4 regions of the Streptomyces sp. ATCC 21386 genome follow, and region 2 is predicted to be linked to each of the others. Evidence: riboswitches for the same ligand, from Rfam matches in the RefSeq annotation. Region 2 holds a riboswitch; each other region holds the start of a gene.
What was found. A riboswitch is a leader RNA that binds a small molecule or an ion and turns the genes downstream of it on or off. The one in region 2 is predicted to bind cobalamin.

Region 1 (3,200 bases), 570 kb from region 2:
TCCGTCCGGCGCGCAGGTCCGCCCGCGCGACGCGCAGTTCGCCGGTCTGCGGGAAGGACCCGATGGTGGTGGTCGGCAGCAGCGGCAGGCCGAGATGGGCGCGCTGGGCCGCGGCGCGTTCGCCGTACGGCTGGGAGCGGCGCGTGTCGGCGTCCGTGACGGCCTCGGCGCGGTTGCGTACGGCCGGGTCGCGGGTGATCGGGGAGCCGGCGCGGGAGGCCAGGTCGGCGCGGTTGGCGGCGAGTTCGGCCGTGATGGCGTCGGTGCCCTGGGCGAGGCCGCGTGCGAGGGTGACGATCTCGGCGGTCTTCTGCCGGGCGAAGGCGAGCCAGCGCAGAATCTGCGGCTCGATGTCCCGTTCCAGGCCCGTGTCGAGGGGCACGTGGAGGAGGGAGCAGGAGGCGGCGACGTCGACCCGGTCGGCGAGGCCCAGCAGGGTGCCGAGGGTGGAGAGGGACTTCGCCAGGTCGTTGATCCAGATGTTGCGGCCGTTGACGACACCGGCCACCAGGCGCTTGCCCGGCAGCCCGCCGACGGCGGCGAGCGCGTCGAGGTTGGCCGCGGCGGCCTCGGTGAAGTCCAGGGCGAGTCCCTCGACGGGGGCCTTCGCCAGGACGGGAAGCGCCTCGCCGAGCCGGTCGAAGTACGAGGCGACCAGCAGCTGCGGCCGGTCGGTCAGCGCCCCGAGGTCGCGGTAGGTGCGCTCGACGGCGTTCAGTTCCGCAGGGGTGCGGTCCTGCACGAAGGCGGGCTCGTCCAGCTGGACCCACTCGGCGCCGGCCGCGCGCAGGTCGGCGAGGACCTCGGCGTACACCGGCAGCAGGCGGTCGAGGAGGGTGAGCGGTTCGAAGTCCGCGGGGGCGCCGGGGGCGGGCTTGGCGAGGAGGAGGTAGGTGACGGGGCCGACCAGGACCGGGCGGGCGGTCAGGCCCAGCGCCAGGGTCTCCTTGAGCTCGGTGACCTGCTTGGTCGAGTCGGCCGTGAAGACGGTGTCCGGGCCCAACTCGGGCACGAGGTAGTGGTAGTTGGTGTCGAACCACTTGGTCATTTCCAGCGGGGCGACGTCCTGGGTGCCACGAGCCATGGCGAAGTAGCCGTCAAGGGCGTCGGCCTCGACGGCGGCGCGGTGGCGGTCGGGGATCGCGCCGACCATGACGGTGGTGTCGAGGACGTGGTCGTAGTACGAGAAGTCGCCGGTCGGCACCTCGTGGATGCCGGCGTCGGCGAGCTGCCGCCAGTTGGCGGCACGCAGGTCGGCGGCGGTGGCGCGGAGGGCGTCGGCGGTGACGCGGCCCTTCCAGTACCCCTCGATCGCCTTCTTCAGTTCCCGGTTCTGACCCTGGCGGGGGTAGCCGTACACGGTGGCCCGTGCTGCCGCGGCTGCGGACTTGCTGGTCACGGAGATCTCCTTCGCGAGACGATTCCCTGAGATCCCGGAGACGGGACGAGAACGCGAAGGGATGACGAACCGGACGGAACCGACCTCACGCGGCACAGCGCGGTCCTCCGCCTGGTATGTACGCCGACCCGCCCTCGAGGTCACCGAGATCTCCGCGCGCGGAACGGTCCGCGCACGGGCAGTTGGCAGGTCTTCGGACTCGCGGGCACGTCCTCGTCGTTCACCGAGGAGGACACCTACTGGCCGTCGCTTCCCGGGCCCGGTACGTCGGACCCAGTGCGTATGACGGCGGTCGTTCCCGCTCACCGCTGCGGGGCAGTCCCGGATTCCCACCGGGTTCCCTCTTGCGACACCCCGCCTGGCGGACGGGGCGAACCAGCTGCTCCGGCCACCCTACGGGGTGTCGCCCGCGGGGCAAGGGAGCGGTCCAGGATCTGGAAGGTGACACGGAGCACGTCGGAGGAGGAGGAGAGGAGGAGGGCGGGAACGACGGCGAGGGGCGGGAAGCGCCGCACTCGCGCTTCCCCGCCCCTTCCCAGTCGCGCCGCGCGGGACCCTCACCCCTCGCGGCGGTGCGGGCCCCTCAGCCCGCGTCGTACCAGGCCCTCAGCCCTGGTCGTAGGTGTGGAAGCCCCGGCCGGTCTTGCGGCCCAGCAGCCCTGCCTCCACCATCCGCTGGAGCAGCGGGGGAGAAGCGTAGAGGGGTTCCTTGAACTCGTCGTAGAGCGACTCGGCGATGAACGCGACGGTGTCCAGGCCGATCAGGTCCGCCAGCTTCAGCGGGCCCATGGGATGGGCGCAGCCGAGCTCCATGCCGGAGTCGATATCGGTGGCGGTGGCGAAGCCGGACTCGGCCATCCGGATCGCCGACAGGAGATACGGGACGAGGAGCGCGTTGACGACGAAGCCCGCCCGGTCCTGGGAACGGATCACCGTCTTGCCGAGGGCCCGGGTCGCGAAGTCCTCCACCGCGACGGTCGTCGCGGCCGACGTGTGCAGCGAGGTCACGACCTCCACCAGGGGCAGTACGGGCACCGGGTTGAAGAAGTGCAGGCCCACGACCCGGTCCGCGCGGCTCGTGGCCATGCCGAGCCGCATGATCGGCAGGGAGGAGGTGTTGGTGGCGAGCACGGCCTCCGGATCCTCGACGATCTTGTCGAGGGCAGCGAAGATCTCGGTCTTGGCGTCGGCGTTCTCGATGACGGCCTCGACGACGAGCTGGCGGTCGGCGAGGTCGTCCAGGCTGCTGGTGAGGACGAGCCGGGCCAGGGCGTCGCCGGCGGCTTCCCGCGTCAGCTTGCCCCGTCGTACGGCACGCTCCAGGGAACCCGCGATCCGGTCGCGGGCGGCGCGGGCCGCGATGGCGTCCGCCTCGCAGACCACGGTGTCGAGCCCCGCCCGTGCGCACACCTCGGCGATGCCTGCGCCCATCTGTCCGCCGCCGACCACGCCGACGCGTCCGATTGCCGCGCTCATGCCTGGGCCTCCGTCCGTCGCACCAGGTGCCGGGTGTAGGCGTCCGGTGTGAAGAACAGCGGCAACTCGCTTGCCAGCGCGGTCCGTTCGAAGAGGGCGCGGATGTCGTCGACGGGCGCCCACGGGTACTCGGCGCCGAGCGCTGCCACCTCGTAGTCGAGGATCTCCTCCACTGTCGCCCGGTCGATGACCCGGTGCCGCAGCCACTGCCAGATCTGCACGCGGGCGATCTCGGCGGTGGCCGCGTCCTCCATCAGGCCGTTGATGGCAACCGCGCCCTGCCCGCGCAGCCAGGCGGCGAAGTAGCGCAGCGCGACGGAGACGT
Region 2 (3,200 bases):
CGCCGGCGCCGAGGACGACCACGACGACGGCACCGGTCGACGCGCCGGAGGAGACGCCCAGCACGAAGGGGTCGGCGAGCGGGTTGCGCAGCAGCGATTGCATCACCGCCCCGCAGACCGCCAGTCCGGCGCCGCACACGGCGGCGAGCAGTGTGCGCGGCAGCCGCAGGTTCCACACGATGCCGTCCCGGATCGGGGACACCTCCGCGGTGCCCCAGCCCAGATGGGAGGCGATGACGGACCAGACGTCGCCGACCTCGATGTCCGCCGGGCCGATGGTGACGGCCACGGCGACGGAGAGGGCGAGCACGGCCAGTCCGACGCCCAGACCGACCGTGGTCCGCACAGCACCGGGGCCCGACCGCAGGGGCCGGGCCCCGGGCGGACGCAGGGCGGTGGTCATCCGGCGAGCCCGTACTCGCGCAGTGCCGCGCCGACGGTCTCGACGGCTTCGACGTTACGGATCGTGGGGTTCATCGCCTGGCCGGAGAGCAGCACGTACCGCTTCTTCTTCACCGCGTCCATGTTCTTGGTCGCCGGGTTCGACTCCAGGAACTCGATCTTCTTCTCGGCGGTCTCCGCGGTCTGCTGCTTACGGACGAGGTCGCCGATGACCAGGACGTCGGGGTTGCGGTCGGCGACGGTCTCCCAGTTCACCTGCGGCCACTCCTGGGTGGAGTCGTCGAAGACGTTCTTGGCACCGAGTTCGTCGGTGACGATGCCCGGCGCGCCACAGCAGCCCGCCATGTAGGGGGACTCCTGGTTGGCGAACCAGTAGAGGATGGTGGCCTTCTTGGCGTCGGTCCCGGCCGTGGCCTCGGCCACCCGGTCCTTCAGCTGTGTGATCAGCTTCTCGCCGCGCTCCTCCACACCGAAGATACGGGCCAGTTCACGTACTTCCCGGTACACGGTGTCCATGGCCAGCGGTTCGGTCCGGGAGCCGTCGCTGGCGCCCTTGTTGTCCTTGCCCACACAGTCGGCGGGCGAGAGGTAGGTCGGTACCCCGAGCTCCTCGAACTTCTCGCGCGGGGCCACCCCGCCCTTACCGAGGGTGGAGGCGAAGGAGGCGGCGACGAAGTCCGGTTCGGTCCCCAGGACCTTTTCGAACGACGGCTGGTTGTCCGCGAGCCGGGGCACCTTGGCGTTCGCCTTCTCCAGCCCCTTCATGACCGGGTCGGTCCAGGTCGCGGTGCCCACCATCCGGTCGGCCAGGCCGAGGGAGAGCATGATCTCGGTGGTGCCCTGGTTCAGGGACACAGCCCGCTTCGGCGGGGCCTTGACGGTCACCTTCTCACCGCAGTTGTCGAGCGAGACAGCTTGCGCTTCGGCGTCTGCGGACGTGCCGGAGCCCGAGGCTCCGCCGGACGACGAGCCGGAGCCGCAGGCCGAGAGCAGGAGCACTCCGGACAGGAGCAGGACAGAACTGCGAGCAGGATGTGACAGGCGCACGACGTGGGTTCCTTGGCGTCGGGGCCTATTCGCGAGGCCCGCTCGGACGGTGGCTGCCAGCAGGTCTTCGGACTCGGGATCATCCAGACGGAGCGCCTTCCCGGACCCGGCTGTGACCGTCTCCAGTGGCTGTCGCCCCGCCCGTCACCCTCACCGCTGCGCGTCAGCTCCGGATTGTCACCGGATTCCCTGACCCGATACGCGTACGACCGCGTTCACGAGTTCGACTGGCAGGCCGAAAATTACCATAGGCTTACCTAACTTCCGAAGTGCCCGGAGCGTCCTCCAGCGGTCGAGCGCCGGACCCGAGGTGAGCGCGCTCCGCCTGACCCGGCCCCTGGCACCGGTAACTCGCCGACCTGTACGTGCCGTTCGGCTTCTCGGTAGAGGTCCCGCGCAGTCTCGGCTGGTAGAGCGATAAGAAGCCCAGGAAGCAAATGGAGGGAACGGGCTCGTGGACGGCTCCAGGCCGCCTGTGTGCCGCGACGGCTGACGGCTGCGCCTTGGCTCTGCACGGTGCGCGCGAAAGCGCCGCTGCGCGATTGGGGGCGGGCGCGGATTGGCGACGGCTACTGGATACGCGAGCCCACCAGGGCAGCGTCGGCTACACGTCCGCAATCCAGGGATGTCCCGGGTGTACGCGGGCGAGTAGCTCGGCCAGGGTTTCTCGCTGAGCCGAGGTCATGTGTGGGACGGTTGCGTCGAAGTCTGCTTGATCCTTTCGGCGGGCGCCCTTGGCCTTGAACAGCAGGACGAGTTCGGGTGCCAGATAGGGGATGCCGTCTTGGGTGTGGTGGATGATGTCGCGGTAGGGAAGCCGGATCCTCTCGTCGCGTCGGCAGATCCAGGTGTCGCCGTCGTGCGGTTCGCGGAACACGTCGAGCAGGTAGTTTCCGGTGACCGGATTGCGGAGCCATGTCTGATGTACGGCGGCCAGCACGTCTGGTGTGGCGTCCTCCCAGATCCGACCGCTGCCTGCCGCGTCGAAGACGTATCTGGGAAAGCGGTTGCGGACCTCGGGAAAACGCGTGGCCGGAATCCCGATCTCGATGTCCCCATGCGCGCGTGTCTGTCTGCCGCGGAACAGGTCCAGTGCCCAGCCCGCAGCCACATACCAGGGCGTGCCGATCCCGGCCAACTGCTGCGCAACGTCACTCGGGGTCCAGCAGGAAGACCACCTGGCGTGGAGAGCTTCGATCTCGTCGGGGGACAACTCGGCGCCAACGCTGGGCAGTTGCTCGCTCACTGCGGGAATCTATCAGCGTATCGAAGATCCCTGGGCGTGGCCGATGAAGGAGAGCAACCGGCCTGGAACCATACGCCGCTCGCGATCACGTATTGTCACGAAGCGGTTGGAGCCGCCTGCTGGCGACGGACCTGACCACTGAGGCGCGACACGACGTAGGAACAGATTTCCGCGCCGCGTACGCGTCGGCGACCGGGACGGTGATCGACGTGGGCGCGCTACGGGCCGGCTGCCTGTGGAGCTAGCGACTCCTCTCGCGCTGCATCTCGTCGCGATGAAGGCGCAGCGTCTCGGCTCTGGCTCGATCGATTGCCCATCCTGGAAGGTTGCCTGGCGGCGGCTGACGACTGGGACGCACTCTCGCTGATCGTGTGAGGCCCGAGACGAGCGGTATCTCGGGGAGAAGCAGCTGCTGCGAGAATGCCCCGATGAGGGGTGCCGGTAAGAACGCTGTCACCAGCCGCAAACGGCGATGATCTTGGGAGGACGTCACCCGCGTGGGTGA
Region 3 (3,200 bases), 4.2 Mb from region 2:
AACCGCGCACACGGCGACCCGCAGCACGTCCTCCCCGACGGGCGGCGCGACGTTCGACTCCCGCACCGTCCCCCGCAGCGAGACCCGCAGCCCGTCCTCCTCGTCGATGCCGAGCCCGTGCCGGAACGGCAGCACCCCGTACGTCCGCCGGCCGGTGAGCCCGTGCAGCATGTCCAGCCCCGGCTCCAACAGGGAGACGTCGCCCCGGAACTTGTTGACGAGGAACCCGGCGACGAGGGCCTGGTCCTCGGGGGAGAGCAGCGCGACGGTCCCGAAGAACGACGCGAACACCCCACCGCGGTCGATGTCGCCGACCACGAGCACGGGCAGCCCGGCGTTCCGGGCGATCCCCATGTTGACGATGTCGGTCCGCCGCAGATTGATCTCGGCCGGAGAGCCGGCCCCCTCGCAGATCACCGCGTCATACGTGCCCCGCAGCTCGGTGAGACAGTCCAACACGGTCCCGAGCAGCCGCTGTTGCCGCCCGCCGTGATAGCCGCGCGCACTCATCTCGCCCACGGGCTTCCCCAGCAGCACCACCTGACTGCTGCGCTCGCCCCCGGGCTTGAGCAGCACGGGGTTCATGAGCGCGGTGGGCTCCACCCGGCAGGCCTGGGCCTGCATGGCCTGCGCCCGCCCGATCTCGGCTCCCTCCTTCGTCACGAAGGAGTTGAGCGACATGTTCTGCGCCTTGAACGGCGCGACCTTGACGCCCCGGCGCACCAGCCACCGGCAGATCCCGGCGGTGACCACGCTCTTGCCGGCGTCGGAGGTCGTCCCGGCGACCAACAGCCCGCCACTCATCCCCGACTCCTCGACCGCAGCAGCGACACACCCGCACCGATCCCCAGAGCCAGCCATCCGACCCGCCGGGACAACCGCACGGCCCGCTCGATGTCGCCCACGGCGACGGCGCGTCCCTCCCCATTGAGCACAGGCCGGTGCTCGACCCGCCCCCCGTACGACAACGTGCCCCCCATCCGCACTCCGAGCGCCCCCGCGAACGACGCCTCCACGGGCCCCGCGTTGGGACTCGGATGCCTGTGCGCGTCCGCGCGCCAGGCCCGTACCGCCCCCCGGGCGTCCCCGCCGGAGGCCGCGGCCAGCACCGCCGTCAGCCGTGCCCCCGGCCACCCCACCACGTCGTCCAGCCGCGCGGAGGCCCAGCCGAACCGCCGGTACCGCTCGGACCGGTGTCCGACCATGGCGTCCAGCGTGTTGACGGCCCGGAACCCCAGCAGCCCGGGCACACCCGCGACGGCTCCCCACACGAGCGCCCCGACCACCGCGTCCGACGTGTTCTCGGCGACGGACTCCACGACCGCCCGCGCGATCCCGTCCGCGTCCAGCGCCTGAGGGTCCCGCCCGCACAGATGCGGCAGGCGGTCCCGCGCGCCGTCGACGTCCCCCGCCTCCAGGGACCGCCCGATCGCCCGGGCCTCCCGCCCGAGTGAAGTCCCCCCGACGACGGCCCAGGTGGCGGCGGCGGTCAACGCGACGGAGGCGGCACGCGAGGGGCGTACGGCGGACGAGGCGACGGCCCCGAGCGTCACGGCGCCACCCGCGCACACGGCGGTGTGCAGCGCGCCCCACCCCCGGTGGTCCCGCCACAACACCCGCTCCACGGCGCCGGCGGCCCGCCCGAACGCGGCGACCGGATGCCCCCGGCGAGGATCACCGAGCAGCAGGTCACCGAGGATTCCGGCGGTGGCGCCGTACGCGAACACGCGGTCGGCACGCACCGGTTCAGCCGATCGCGAGGTCGGACGAGGGACCGGTACAGGCACTCAGGCGGCAGCCGCGCATGGCGATATGTCCTCACTCAGGGTGTCCACGCCCTGGTTCGACGAGACCGACGGCGAGAGTTCCTGGCTCCCGGGAGGTTCTTCCCCGGTGACAGTGGCGGGACCGCGCCGGAATCGCACCGGCTTCCTCTCCTGCCGTCGTACATGGCCCCGGCAGTCCACCACGCTCCCGGAAGACCCGTCAACTTGCTGTTGACCTGCGGCGCAGGGGTGTGCTCAGCCCCACATCGCTGAAATATCGCCAGACGCCCGAATCGGCTCTTTCTGCGCTCTTCTCCGATACCCAGGCTGGGAACACTTGAGGGAACGGCAGTACGAAAGCACCGCACCCACGCGGAGGCGGGACACTACGCTCGGGTCGTCGCGGTGGACGCCGTGTCGGTGCGCTGACTCTTGGGCTTGGAGGAGGTCGGTGTGATCGGCAGGGAGTCGTCGGCACGGGTGTGGGTCAGGAGCAGCTACTCCGACAACGGGGGCGACTGCGTGGAAGTGGCCGCCGGGCACCGGCGCGTCATGGTCCGTGACTCGAACGGGAATCGTGACGCGCTGCTCGTCTTTCGCTACGCGGCGTGGTGTGGTTTTCTGGCGGGGCTTGTGGACCCGGGAGCGGGCGGATCGTGAAGATCCGCTCGGGGGACGGGAGGTGCACACATGGGAGACCGAGCGAAGGAGACCGCCTCGGCGCGCCTGCGGAAGCCGGGCGTCTGGCGGCAACGGGTGACGGCGGCTGCCCCACTGGCGCTGTTCTGCTCCGTGATGGGCGTGCTGTCCGTCGGAGTGGGCGCCCTGGCCGCGCTGCTGGTCCCGGGCGGTGAGGTGCGTGCTCTGGTCTGGCTGGTGGTGACCGTGCTCGGTGCCGCCGGGGCCGGCCTGTGGTGGGGGCTCACCCCGGTCACGGAACGGCTCCGGGTCCTGAACCGGGCGCTGGGGGAGGCTCGGCCCCGGCGGCCGCACCACCGCTGACGGCGCCGTTGCGGGAGTCGGCTGAGCGGTGGCGCAGGAGCCTGCCCAGCCATGCGCCGAGGGCGGTGACGAGGGCCGCACCGACCGCGCCGATCACCGCCGAGCCGAGCGGCGACACCCCGCCCAGCGGAAGGCCCGGACCGAATCGGGTGGCGACCGAGATGCTGAACAGCAGGACGCTGCCGCACGCCGTGCCGAGCAACAGCCGCACGGACAGCAGCCGGACGGCTCCCGCCACCCGGGCGCTCTCGACCTGGATCAGGGCCTCCGCCCACTCGGGGTGCTGCATGGCGTACGCCTTGAGGGCGCTGTCGCTCAGCTCGGCCGGCTCTTCCCGGTCGGTCTGCTCGGGCGGGACTCTTGGCGTGTCGTCCGCAGGGGTGGCGGTGGACGTACGCAATTCCCGCCACCACGCTCGTACTCCGAAGACCG
Region 4 (3,200 bases), 580 kb from region 2:
GGCATCACCGAGGTCCACGCCCACGCCCTGCCCGAGGCCAAACTCCAGCTGATCCGCGACCTCCAGACAGACGGGCACAGCGTGGCGATGGTCGGTGACGGCACCAACGACGCGCCCGCGCTGGCACTCGCCGACGTCGGCATCGTCATGGGCGCCCACTCCTCCCACGTCGCCCTGGAGACCGCCGACATCGCCCTCGCCGGAAACGACCTGCGCCAGGTCGCCGCCGTGGTCGAACTCAGCCGGCACACCCTGCGCGTCGTACGCCAGAACTACACCCTGTCCATCGGCGTGAACCTCGCCGGCCTCATCGCGGGCGCGGGCGGCTCCATCAACCCCGTCCTCGCCGCCCTGCTGCACAACACCAGCAGCATCGCCGTGGTCGCCAACTCCGCCCGCCTGGTGGGCCACACACCCCACCTGCCGAGCGACACGGCCGGACGGTTGCGTGCCGCACCGCTCGAGGAGCGGCGAGTGCGCTGACGCGGATTCCCGTCAGCCCTCTTCGAACCCAGAGCGTGGCCGCAGCTGTTCGCCGCCCGCATCGGGCTCGAGCCTCGGCGCCCGGAGTTGACCAGCACTCCACCACCGAACCGCTAACACATGCAGCAATCGCTATATGTTAATGTCGCCATGCACTGACCGCGGCGAGAGCCGCGGGCGCACAACCACGCACAAGGAGCACTCCATGGCCACCGCAACCGAGCACCGCACCCACGACGACCACGCACACACCCACGGCGCAGGCTGCGGCCACGTCGCCTTCCCGCACGGGGACCACACCGACTACGCGCACGAGGGCCACGTCCACCGGGTCCACGGGGACCACGTCGACGAGTGCGCGGAGACCGGCCACGCCGTGCACGACGGCCACGACCACCAGCACGGCGAGGGCTGCGGCCACGTCGCCGTTCCGCACGAGGACCACACCGACTACGTGCACGACGGTCACCGTCACGCGGCCCACGAAGGACACTGGGACGACCACTGACAGCTCGCACCCCGAGCGGCCAACCGCCGCACTGGAAATCGTTGCCATATGCTAATGTCTGCATATGACAATGGCTTCCCCTCCCCCGGCGGACGAGCCGCTGCAGACCCTGCAGGCCGCGAGCGACCTGCTGCGCGCACTGGCGTCGCCCGTCCGGCTGGGCATCGTCCGCGAGCTGGCCGACGGCGGGAAGTACGTCCACGAGCTGGTGACCGCCCTCGGCGTCAGCCAGCCTTTGGTCTCCCAGCACCTGAGGGTGCTGCGCACCTCCCGGATCGTCACCGCCCGGCGCGAGGCCCGCGAGACGCGCTACCGCCTGACCGACGACCATGTGGCACACATCGTGCTGGACGCCATTCGGCACGCACAGGAGTAGGGCCACGTCCAGACGCGGCAACATCTTGAGGGCCGCCCGGCTTCCCGCCGGGCGGCCCTCGGTACCTGGGCAAGAAGGGGCGCTGAGTTCTCCGACGTACCCGCCGACACACACGCACATGCCGCCCCCCGCTCGACTGAGTCTCTTACGCCGGCGGATCACCCAGGCCACGGCCCTTGCGTCGGGGCGCTGGGGCGCTGCGCCACCGGCCTCCGGCCTCCGGAAGTCAGGCCTGCCATGGATTACGCCCCCACGCCGCTGTTCCACGGAAACCGCGTGCGTCCTGCGCGGTCCGATGCCCGGCGACCGGGAGTACCGCAGGCACTGCGGCGGAAGCAGGTAAGGTCATGGTAACTTCCGGGCGCCAGTCGCACTCGTGCACACGGACGTCCGCGTGCACGGGTCAGGGAATCCGGTGGGAGTCCGGAACTGACGCGCAGCGGTGAGGGTGACGGGCGGGGCGACAGCCACTGGACCCGGTGATGGCCGGGTCTGGGAAGGTGCCCCGTCGGAATGATCCCGAGTCCGAAGACCTGCTGGCAGCCGACCGTCCGAACGGGCCCCGCGCATGGGCCCCGACGCCCAGGAAGTCACTGTGCCGCTGTCACGTCCCGCCCGCTGTTCCCTTCTGCTCCTGACCGGGGCGCTGTTGCTGTCCGCCTGCGGCTCGGGCTCGTCGTCCGACGGGTCCGGGAAGTCCGCCGAAGCCGGTGCCCGGGCCGTCACGCTCGACAACTGCGGGGAGAAGGTGACGGTCAAGGCCCCGCCGAAGCGGGCGGTGTCCCTGAACCAGGGCACCTCCGAGATCATGCTCTCCCTCGGGCTTGCCGACCGGATGGTGGGCACCGCCACCTGGACCGACCCGGTCATGAAGGGGCTGGAGAAGGCCAACGCGAAGGTGCCCCGGCTCGCCGACAACGCCCCGTCGTTCGAGAAGGTCCTGGACGCCGAGCCGGACTTCGTCGCGTCCTCCTTCGCCTCCACCCTGAGCAAGGGCGGGGTTGCCCCGCGCGAGAGCTTCGAGGAACTCGGAGTGCCGACGTATCTCTCGCCGGCCGACTGCGAGGGCAAGGACAACAGCGGCGACGGTGACGGCTCACGGACGAAGCCGCTGGCCATGGACACCGTCTATCGCGAGGTGCGTGAACTGGCCCGGATCTTCGGGGTGGAGGAGCGCGGCGAGAAGCTGGTCACGGAGCTGAAGGACCGGGTTGCCAAGGCCACCTCCGGGATCGACGCCGAGGACACCACGATCCTGTACTGGTTCGCCAATCAGGAGTCCCCCTACATGGCGGGCTGCTGCGGCGCACCCGGCATCATCACGAACACGCTCGGCGCGAAGAACGTCTTCGACGACAGTGAGCAGGAGTGGCCCCAGATCAACTGGGAGACCGTCGCCGACCGCAACCCCGGCGTGCTGGTCATCGGCGACCTCACCCGTAAGTCGCAGACCGCGGAGACCGCCGCGAAGAAGATCGCGTTCCTGGAGTCCAACCCGGCGACCCGGAACATGGACGCGGTGAAGAAGAAGCGGTACGTGCTGCTCAGCGGACAGGCCATGAACCCCACGATCCGCACCGTCGAGGGAGTCGAGAAGGTCGCCGCCGCGCTGCGCGCGTACGGACTCGGCGGATGACCACCGCTCTGCGCAAGCCCGCGGCCCGGTCCCCGCGGGCCGCCGTGGGGACCCTGCGGACCGCGGCCGGCCTGGGCGCCGGGCTGGCGGTGCTCGCGGTGTCCGTCGCCGTGGCCGTCACCATCGGCCCGGCGGACATCGGCGTCGGCGACGTCTGGTCCGCGGTCGCCTCCCATCTGGGATGGGGCACGACGGAG

Region 1: linked by a shared signal. The riboswitch ahead of metE (5-methyltetrahydropteroyltriglutamate--homocysteine S-methyltransferase) and the one ahead of GWK25_RS11470 (ABC transporter substrate-binding protein) in region 2 are both predicted to bind cobalamin.
Region 3: linked by a shared signal. The riboswitch ahead of GWK25_RS29345 (cobalamin biosynthesis protein) and the one ahead of GWK25_RS11470 (ABC transporter substrate-binding protein) in region 2 are both predicted to bind cobalamin.
Region 4: linked by a shared signal. The riboswitch ahead of GWK25_RS13940 (ABC transporter substrate-binding protein) and the one ahead of GWK25_RS11470 (ABC transporter substrate-binding protein) in region 2 are both predicted to bind cobalamin.

Annotation. Positions count from the first base shown of each region.
Region 1 covers NZ_JAAVVL010000001.1:3,177,849-3,181,048, forward strand. Annotated here, with positions in the region: gene metE (5-methyltetrahydropteroyltriglutamate--homocysteine S-methyltransferase) at 1-1,399, opposite strand, end outside; cobalamin riboswitch at 1,580-1,779, opposite strand; gene GWK25_RS13880 (3-hydroxybutyryl-CoA dehydrogenase) at 2,006-2,875, opposite strand; gene aceB (malate synthase A) at 2,872-3,200, opposite strand, start outside.
Region 2 covers NZ_JAAVVL010000001.1:2,612,512-2,615,711, forward strand. Annotated here, with positions in the region: gene GWK25_RS11465 (iron ABC transporter permease) at 1-403, opposite strand, end outside; gene GWK25_RS11470 (ABC transporter substrate-binding protein) at 400-1,449, opposite strand; cobalamin riboswitch at 1,490-1,696, opposite strand; gene GWK25_RS11475 (nucleotidyltransferase domain-containing protein) at 2,054-2,695, opposite strand.
Region 3 covers NZ_JAAVVL010000001.1:6,829,263-6,832,462, reverse strand. Annotated here, with positions in the region: gene GWK25_RS29350 (cobyric acid synthase) at 1-804, opposite strand, end outside; gene GWK25_RS29345 (cobalamin biosynthesis protein) at 801-1,742, opposite strand; cobalamin riboswitch at 1,843-1,975, opposite strand; gene GWK25_RS29340 (DUF397 domain-containing protein) at 2,220-2,426, shown strand; gene GWK25_RS29335 (hypothetical protein) at 2,457-2,768, shown strand; gene GWK25_RS29330 (hypothetical protein) at 2,698-3,200, opposite strand, start outside.
Region 4 covers NZ_JAAVVL010000001.1:3,195,388-3,198,587, reverse strand. Annotated here, with positions in the region: gene GWK25_RS13955 (cation-translocating P-type ATPase) at 1-483, shown strand, start outside; gene GWK25_RS13950 (hypothetical protein) at 689-991, shown strand; gene GWK25_RS13945 (helix-turn-helix transcriptional regulator) at 1,056-1,367, shown strand; cobalamin riboswitch at 1,716-1,923, shown strand; gene GWK25_RS13940 (ABC transporter substrate-binding protein) at 1,936-3,003, shown strand; gene GWK25_RS13935 (iron ABC transporter permease) at 3,000-3,200, shown strand, end outside.